Linked DNA regions of Thiorhodovibrio frisius. The protein of the gene in region 1 interacts with the protein of each later gene in a pairwise test. Links are inferred from orthologs where the notes say so. Each region holds a gene or a part of one and is shown on either strand. Other genes may lie near its edges.

Region 1 (3,290 bases):
TGGCTTGACCTCAGATGGCTTAATGTCGGGGGGCCGCCCTGGCACCCAAAAGGCGCGTTTGGGCGGGGATCTGAGCAGCCGGCAGCCTGCGTTTAACCAGCGCCTGCATCCGCTCACGGATGTGAACGCCAATGCGCGCCTGTTCGACTATGAAGCACGGGTCAAGGAGTCCTTTGATCGCATCGTACCTGTGCTCAAACAGGTCGCAGCCATGCAGTGCGAGCCGCGCTTTGAAGAACGGGCGCTTGAGCTGATCCACTCGGAACTCGGCTATGAACTGCCGCACGAGGAAATCAATCACGCCTGGGTGAGCGGGCTGGATATGCGGCGGCTGTTTGCGATGTCGGTGTTCAAGACCTATCGCCGCATCAGCGATGAGTTCTATACCCATGATCCGCTTGGCGGGCGCGATCAGCAGGCCTTTGACAGTTTTTTGCAGGACTGCGGTTTTCACCTGCTCGATGTCACGCCCTGCGCGGACGGACGCCTGGCCCATGCCATCAGCTATGTGCTGCGTTTGCCCTATGCAGCCGTTCGACGCAAGTCCTATGCGGGTTCGCTGTTCGATGTCGAGAACACCGTGCAGAAATGGGCCGAGACTGAAATGCTACGCTTCCGGGAGGGACGCCCAAACACGGCCGATGCGCCAACCCGGTACCTGAAAACGGTCATGTACCACTTCAGCTCGGTCGATCCGGCGCACCAAGGCTGCGCGGCGCATGGCTCCGATGACGAACTGGCCGCACGCGCTGGGCTGGAACGCCTCCAGGCCTTCCAGCAGGCGATTGAGAATACCTATTGCTGTGGCGCCTCGGTCGATCTGCTGTTGATCGGGCTGGATACAGACACGGACGCCATTCGCGTGCATGTGCCTGACCGCGACAGTCGCATTGATCTGACCCGCTGGGTCGACGGCCACAAGCTTTACGAAATTACGCGCGGCATGGCGCCGGAGCAGGCGCGAGCGCATATTCTCGAGCTGGTTCGCGCACATGCAGCCGAGCAGTCGCGCAGTACCGGTGGCGATGCACCGGCAGAGGGGATGCTCAGGCTGATCGCGCAACTGATCGAAAACAACATCTCGCAGATTGATTATGTACGCGCCTACCATCAGGGCGGCTATGCGGATATTGGCCATGCCGAGCGCTTTATTGGCGCGGGCATTGGTTTTGAGGAAATTCAACTGCGCAATCTGACCTATTTCGCCTATCTGGCGACGGTCGAGGAAGGCGCGGCGGATATGGATGTGGGTATCAAGATTTTCTCCGGGCTCAATGTGAGTCGCGGGCTGCCGGTTCCGGTGATTGTGCGTTACGACTACCACGGTGGCGTGCCTGGCGCGCGTGAGCGGGCTGTTGCGCACTGCGAGCGTATCGCCGCTGCGCTGAAAGCGCGGTACCCCAAGCTGTGCGCCGATGGCCTGCTGCACTGTCTGCGCGCTGTGCGCGACTGCGATGCCGGTGCGCCAATCGAGGTTGTCGGCTGTTCGCTCCAGACCCAGGCCGCAGCGGCGCACTGAGCGGGGCGAACAGACATGAAAATTTGTCAGGTGCTCAAGCCATTGGTATCGACCAATCGCATTTCCGGATTTGAGCACAAGCATTTGCAGGTGGTACTCGACGGCAGCAGCAAGATGGTCGCAGTCGATGCCGTCGGCGCGGTGCCGGGTGACTGGGTCATTTGCGTTGGCAGTTCGGCGGCGCGCGAGGCCGCAGGTAGCAAGGAATATCCGAGCGACCTGACCATCGTTGGCATCATCGATGACTGGCAACCGGAGACCTGACCCGGCGGTGCGGGTGTGGTAACTGGTTCATGGATATTTTTCAGGTGGTCGACACTCTGGTCTGTACGCTGAGAGTGTCCGGTTTGGATCATTGCAGCCTGCGGGTGCTGCGGGATGCCAAAGGCAAGTTGCAGGTCGCGACCGATCCGGTCGGAGTGCGGCCGGGAAATTGGGTATTTACGGTAAACGGCTCGGCTGGTCGCTATGCGATGGGTGATGCGAAAATTCTGACTGATCTCACCATCGGCGGAATTATCGATGACTGGGATAGCGATGCGGCCCCGGTATAGAACCTGGTTTCGGCAACAGGTTTGGCAATAGTTTCGGCCCAGTCAAATTGACTCGGGCGAGTTGAAACGAGGAGACATTGAAATGGCAGGCGAGAACCACGGTATCGCGCTAGGCATGATCGAGACCCGGGGTCTTGTGCCAGCGATCGAAGCGGCCGATGCGATGACCAAGGCGGCTGAGGTCCGGTTGGTCGGACGGGAATTTGTCGGTGGTGGCTATGTCACCGTGCTGGTGCGCGGTGAGACCGGCGCCGTGAATGCCGCCGTGCGCGCCGGGGCGGATGCCTGCGAACGGGTTGGTGACGGTCTGGTGGCCGCACACATCATTGCCCGTCCGCATCCCGAGCTGGAGCCGGCACTGAAGGCAAGCGGCAGTTTTCTGTCGGGGCAGCAAAGGCGATAAAGCCTGGCTGCTGGTAAGCGGCACCTAACCGCAATTTGTAAGCTTTTCTTTTGAGCGTAGATAGACGGAGAAACACAATGGCGAACGAAACCATGGGTATTGCTCTTGGCATGATCGAGACGCGCGGTCTGGTACCGGCCATCGAGGCGGCTGATGCGATGACGAAGGCAGCAGAAGTGCGTCTGATTGGTCGTGAGTTTGTTGGGGGCGGCTATGTGACCGTGCTGGTGCGCGGTGAGACTGGCGCTGTGAATGCCGCAGTGCGCGCTGGCGCGGATGCCTGCGAGCGCGTGGGTGACGGCCTGGTGGCTGCACACATCATTGCTCGTCCGCATCGGGAAGTCGAACCTGTCTTGCCGACTGGCGGCGCTGCGGCCTAATGGCCACCGGAGGTCCATGTCAGACCTCTATCTGATTGGTTTCGGCCGCTGCGGTGGCGGGTGTTGCTCCAGGAGGACGGCCCGCCAGCGCATTCGTTTTAAGAAACCATTCTCTTGGGAAACCACTTCCTTAAGAAACTATTCCCTTAAGAAGCCACTCCCTTAAGAAATTACTCCCTTAAGAAATTTCTCAGAGAGTCATTCAGGTCAGCAAACAAATGATGCACCAGCCAGGGGTTCATCCCCGCACGCTCGGGTATCTCGGACGCGCCTTGAGTCTTGAGTACTCAGCCGTGCAGCAGTACATGACCCAGGCCGCCCTGACGGAAGCCTGGGGCCTGCGCGAGGCGGCGGACCGCTTTCGTGCCGAGACGGTCGAGGAAATGCGCCATGCCGAGCGCATCGTCAAGCGTATGCTCGGTGTTGGTGTCGTA
Region 2 (3,085 bases), 2.2 Mb from region 1 along the record:
GATGGGCGCTTCATCGCGCCGAGTGGTGCTCAGGTGGTGGAACTTGGCCCGCTGAACGCGACCATTCACAAGATCAACGAATGCGTGCCTGTGGCTGATCTGGAGCCGCTCGCGGCCATTTATGCCGGCATTCTCGTGCGACTGCTGGCCCAGCCGTCACCTTCAGTCGCTGCCTAGCGCGACGCGTGATCCGGCAGCACGATGTTGAGTTCCAGCACTTCTTGAGAATCGTCCTGATCGTAACTCACCGAGACCGCGTTCATATCGACATCGACGTATTTCCGTATCACCTCAAGAATCTCGCGCTCAAGCCTGGGCAGGTAGGACGGCCGGTCACGCGTGCGTCTATCATGCGCAACCAGAATCTGCAAGCGCTCTTTCGCGACCGAGGCTGACCCCTTGGCCTGACCTGTAGAGCGGAAATAGTCGAGTAAGCCCATAAATTAGCCTCCGAACAAACGCCCGAAAAATCCAGGCTTATCGGCGGACATAAAACGCAGGGGAACCTCCTGACCAAGATAGCGCAAGACCATATCCTGATAAGCCTGGCCAGCATTGGAGTTGGTATCGAGAATAACCGGAATGCCCGAGTTGGAAGCGTTCAGGACCGCCTGGGACTCCGGAATGACGCCGAGCATTTTGAGTGACAGGATTTCCTGCACATCAGCCACGCTGAGCATCTCGCCGCGCTCAACCCGTTCGGGGCTATAGCGCGTAAGCAGCAAGTGCTCGTTGATCCGATCAAGATTTTGTTCGGCACGCCGGGACTTACTCGAGAGGATGCCAAGCATGCGGTCAGAATCCCGCACCGAGGACACCTCGGGGTTAGTCACCACCACGGCATCGTCGGCGTAGTACATGGCCATCAGAGCGCCGTGCTCAATCCCAGCGGGGGAATCGCAAATAATATAGTCGTGCTCTTGGGCCAGGTCGTCGAGCACTCGCCCCACCCCCTCGATGCTGAGCGCGTCCTTGTCCCGCGTCTGGGAGGCCGGCAGTATCGAAAGCTTGTCGCAACGCTTGTCGCGGATCAGGGCCTGGTTCAGCCTGGCCTCGCCGTTGATCACGTTGACGAAATCATAGACCACACGACGCTCGCAGCCGAGCACTAAATCCAGGTTGCGCAAGCCGACGTCGAAATCGATCACTGCGGTCCGGTGGCCCTTTTGCGCAAGGCCCATGGCCATAGCTGCTGCCGTCGTCGTTTTGCCGACACCACCTTTGCCCGAGGTGATTACGATAACTCTAGCCAAGGATTGATCCTCCTGCTAACACATTCGGCTGCCAACACATATTGCCCCGCTGCCTTCAGGTAATAAACAGACCGATATCTTGCCGAAAAACAGACTGCACTAGCAACAGCAAACAGCAGCCAAAAAAGGGCATAGCCCGGTCAAAAAGGCTCGATCCGCAGAGTGTCCTGATCGAGATAAATCTGCACTCTGGCATTCTTGAGGTTGGCCGGAATATTCTCGCTCACGCGGTAATGACCTGCCACCGCCACCAGTTCCGCCTGTAAATCCTGACAGAATATCCGCGCCCGGGTATCACCCTTGATCCCGGCAAATACCCGACCGCGCAGCGGGCCGTAGATGTGGATATTGCCATCGGCCATCAACTCGGCCCCCGAGTTGACCGCAGCGGTGACCGTTAAATCGCCGCCGGCGGCATAGACCTTTTGCCCAGATCGCACGGGGCGGTTGATCAGCGTGGAGCCAAACTCGATACCAACACCTTCGACTGCTGTGTCGCCGGTTCTTGATTCGGACTGGCTTGATTCAGTCTGGGCTGCTTCGTCTTGATCTGGATTCTCATGCGCGGCATTTTCGCCGGCCTGTCGGTTTTCCGCCTGCTTGTGTGCCTGCGCGTTCGACTCGTCGTTAACGGGGATCTGATGCATGCGTCGGTGGCCGCCGTCGCTCATCAACACCAACTCCATCGCTCGAGCCGCACTCTGCTGCTCCGGACTGCCACCGCGTAACCCGATGGGCAGCATACCATAGCCACGCAACATCCCGACGAGCTGTGGAAAATTGATCTCGGCGGCGGGATCATCGAGCCCAGTCAGATCAATGACCACTGGAGCATGCCGAAAAAAATCAGGTGCCTGCTCGACCTTGGCAGTGATCTCATCGGCAATCTCGTTCATATCCACCCGCAACACCCGAATCACAGGGAGCGTAAAAGACGCGGCCTTGATCTCCAGGACGTTTTGCGAGCCATTCTGTTCGGATTCTGTCTCCACAGTCAATTCTCCGCCTACCACTAACCCGGCGGCCACTGCAACGCACGACCGCCAAGCAGGTGCACATGCAGATGATAAACCGTCTGCCCGCCCTGGGCGTTGCAGTTGATGACGGTGCGATAGCCCTGCTCGGCCACGCCTTCGCGCGCGGCCAACATGGATGCGACCTGAAACAAACGCCCGATCAGAGCGGCATCCTCGGCGGAGACGTCGTTCAGTGTGGCAATAGGCTTGCGCGGGATAATCAGAATATGCACCGGAGCCTGAGGATTCAGATCGCGAAAGGCGACAACCTCGTCATCCTGATAAAGGATGTCGGCGTCCATCTCCCCGCGCGCGATTTTACCGAACACAGTCTCTGACATAACTTCTCGGCCTCCTGATAATGCTGTTTCGCATTCTGCCATCTCGGAGCGATGCACGGAAGGAAAACTCAAACCGGCTGGCGACCGCAGAAGGCATGGGCCAGGGTGCCACCATCGACATACTCAAGCTCCCCGCCCAGAGGCACGCCGTGGGCGATGCGCGTGACAGGCACCTTCACAGCGGCGGCCATCTCGGCGATATAGTGCGAAGTGGCACTCCCCTCAATGGTGGGGCTGATCGCCAAAATAAGCTCGCGCACGCCGCCTGCGGCAAGCCTTTGCTGCAAGAGCCCAAGCTCAAGTTCTTCCGGGCCGATGCCGTCGAGCGGCGACAGACGTCCGCCAAGCACAAAATAGCCGCCGCTAAACTCCGTTGCCTGCTCGATTGCCGCAACGTCCGACGGACCTTCTACCACGCAGACCAGGCTTTGATCGCGCTTTGGATTCGCACAAATACCACACAGCTGCGCTTCGG

The links.
Region 2: the proteins of Thiofri_RS14930 (region 1) and minC interact in binary tests that used the Escherichia coli proteins (3 or more experiments, as listed by UniProt). The link is inferred for Thiorhodovibrio frisius from one-to-one orthologs.

The regions. Positions count from the first base shown.
Region 1 is NZ_CP121471.1:3,259,707-3,262,996, reverse strand. What follows is about bases 188-3,158. They hold Thiofri_RS14930 (carboxysome peptide A), read left to right. Parts: upstream 188-1,534; coding sequence 1,535-1,783; downstream 1,784-3,158. Other genes in these bases: Thiofri_RS14910 (ferritin-like domain-containing protein), read left to right, coding at 3,075-3,158; Thiofri_RS14915 (BMC domain-containing protein), read left to right, coding at 2,554-2,856; Thiofri_RS14920 (BMC domain-containing protein), read left to right, coding at 2,156-2,476; Thiofri_RS14925 (carboxysome peptide B), read left to right, coding at 1,813-2,073; Thiofri_RS14935 (carboxysome shell carbonic anhydrase), read left to right, coding at 188-1,519. Outside these bases: more of Thiofri_RS14935, read left to right, coding at 23-187; more of Thiofri_RS14910, read left to right, coding at 3,159-3,290. UniProt on the Escherichia coli protein: Probably forms vertices in the bacterial microcompartment (BMC) dedicated to ethanolamine degradation. It may be involved in transporting positively charged molecules into and out of the BMC.
Region 2 is NZ_CP121471.1:1,020,322-1,023,406, reverse strand. Bases 320-3,085 are described here. They hold minC (septum site-determining protein MinC), read right to left. Parts: upstream 2,246-3,085; coding sequence 1,394-2,245; downstream 320-1,393. Other genes in these bases: recR (recombination mediator RecR), read right to left, coding at 2,679-3,085; Thiofri_RS04950 (histidine triad nucleotide-binding protein), read right to left, coding at 2,266-2,610; minD (septum site-determining protein MinD), read right to left, coding at 444-1,253; minE (cell division topological specificity factor MinE), read right to left, coding at 320-440. Outside these bases: dapE (succinyl-diaminopimelate desuccinylase), read left to right, coding at 1-177; more of minE, read right to left, coding at 174-319. UniProt on the Escherichia coli protein: Cell division inhibitor that blocks the formation of polar Z ring septums. Rapidly oscillates between the poles of the cell to destabilize FtsZ filaments that have formed before they mature into polar Z rings. Prevents FtsZ polymerization.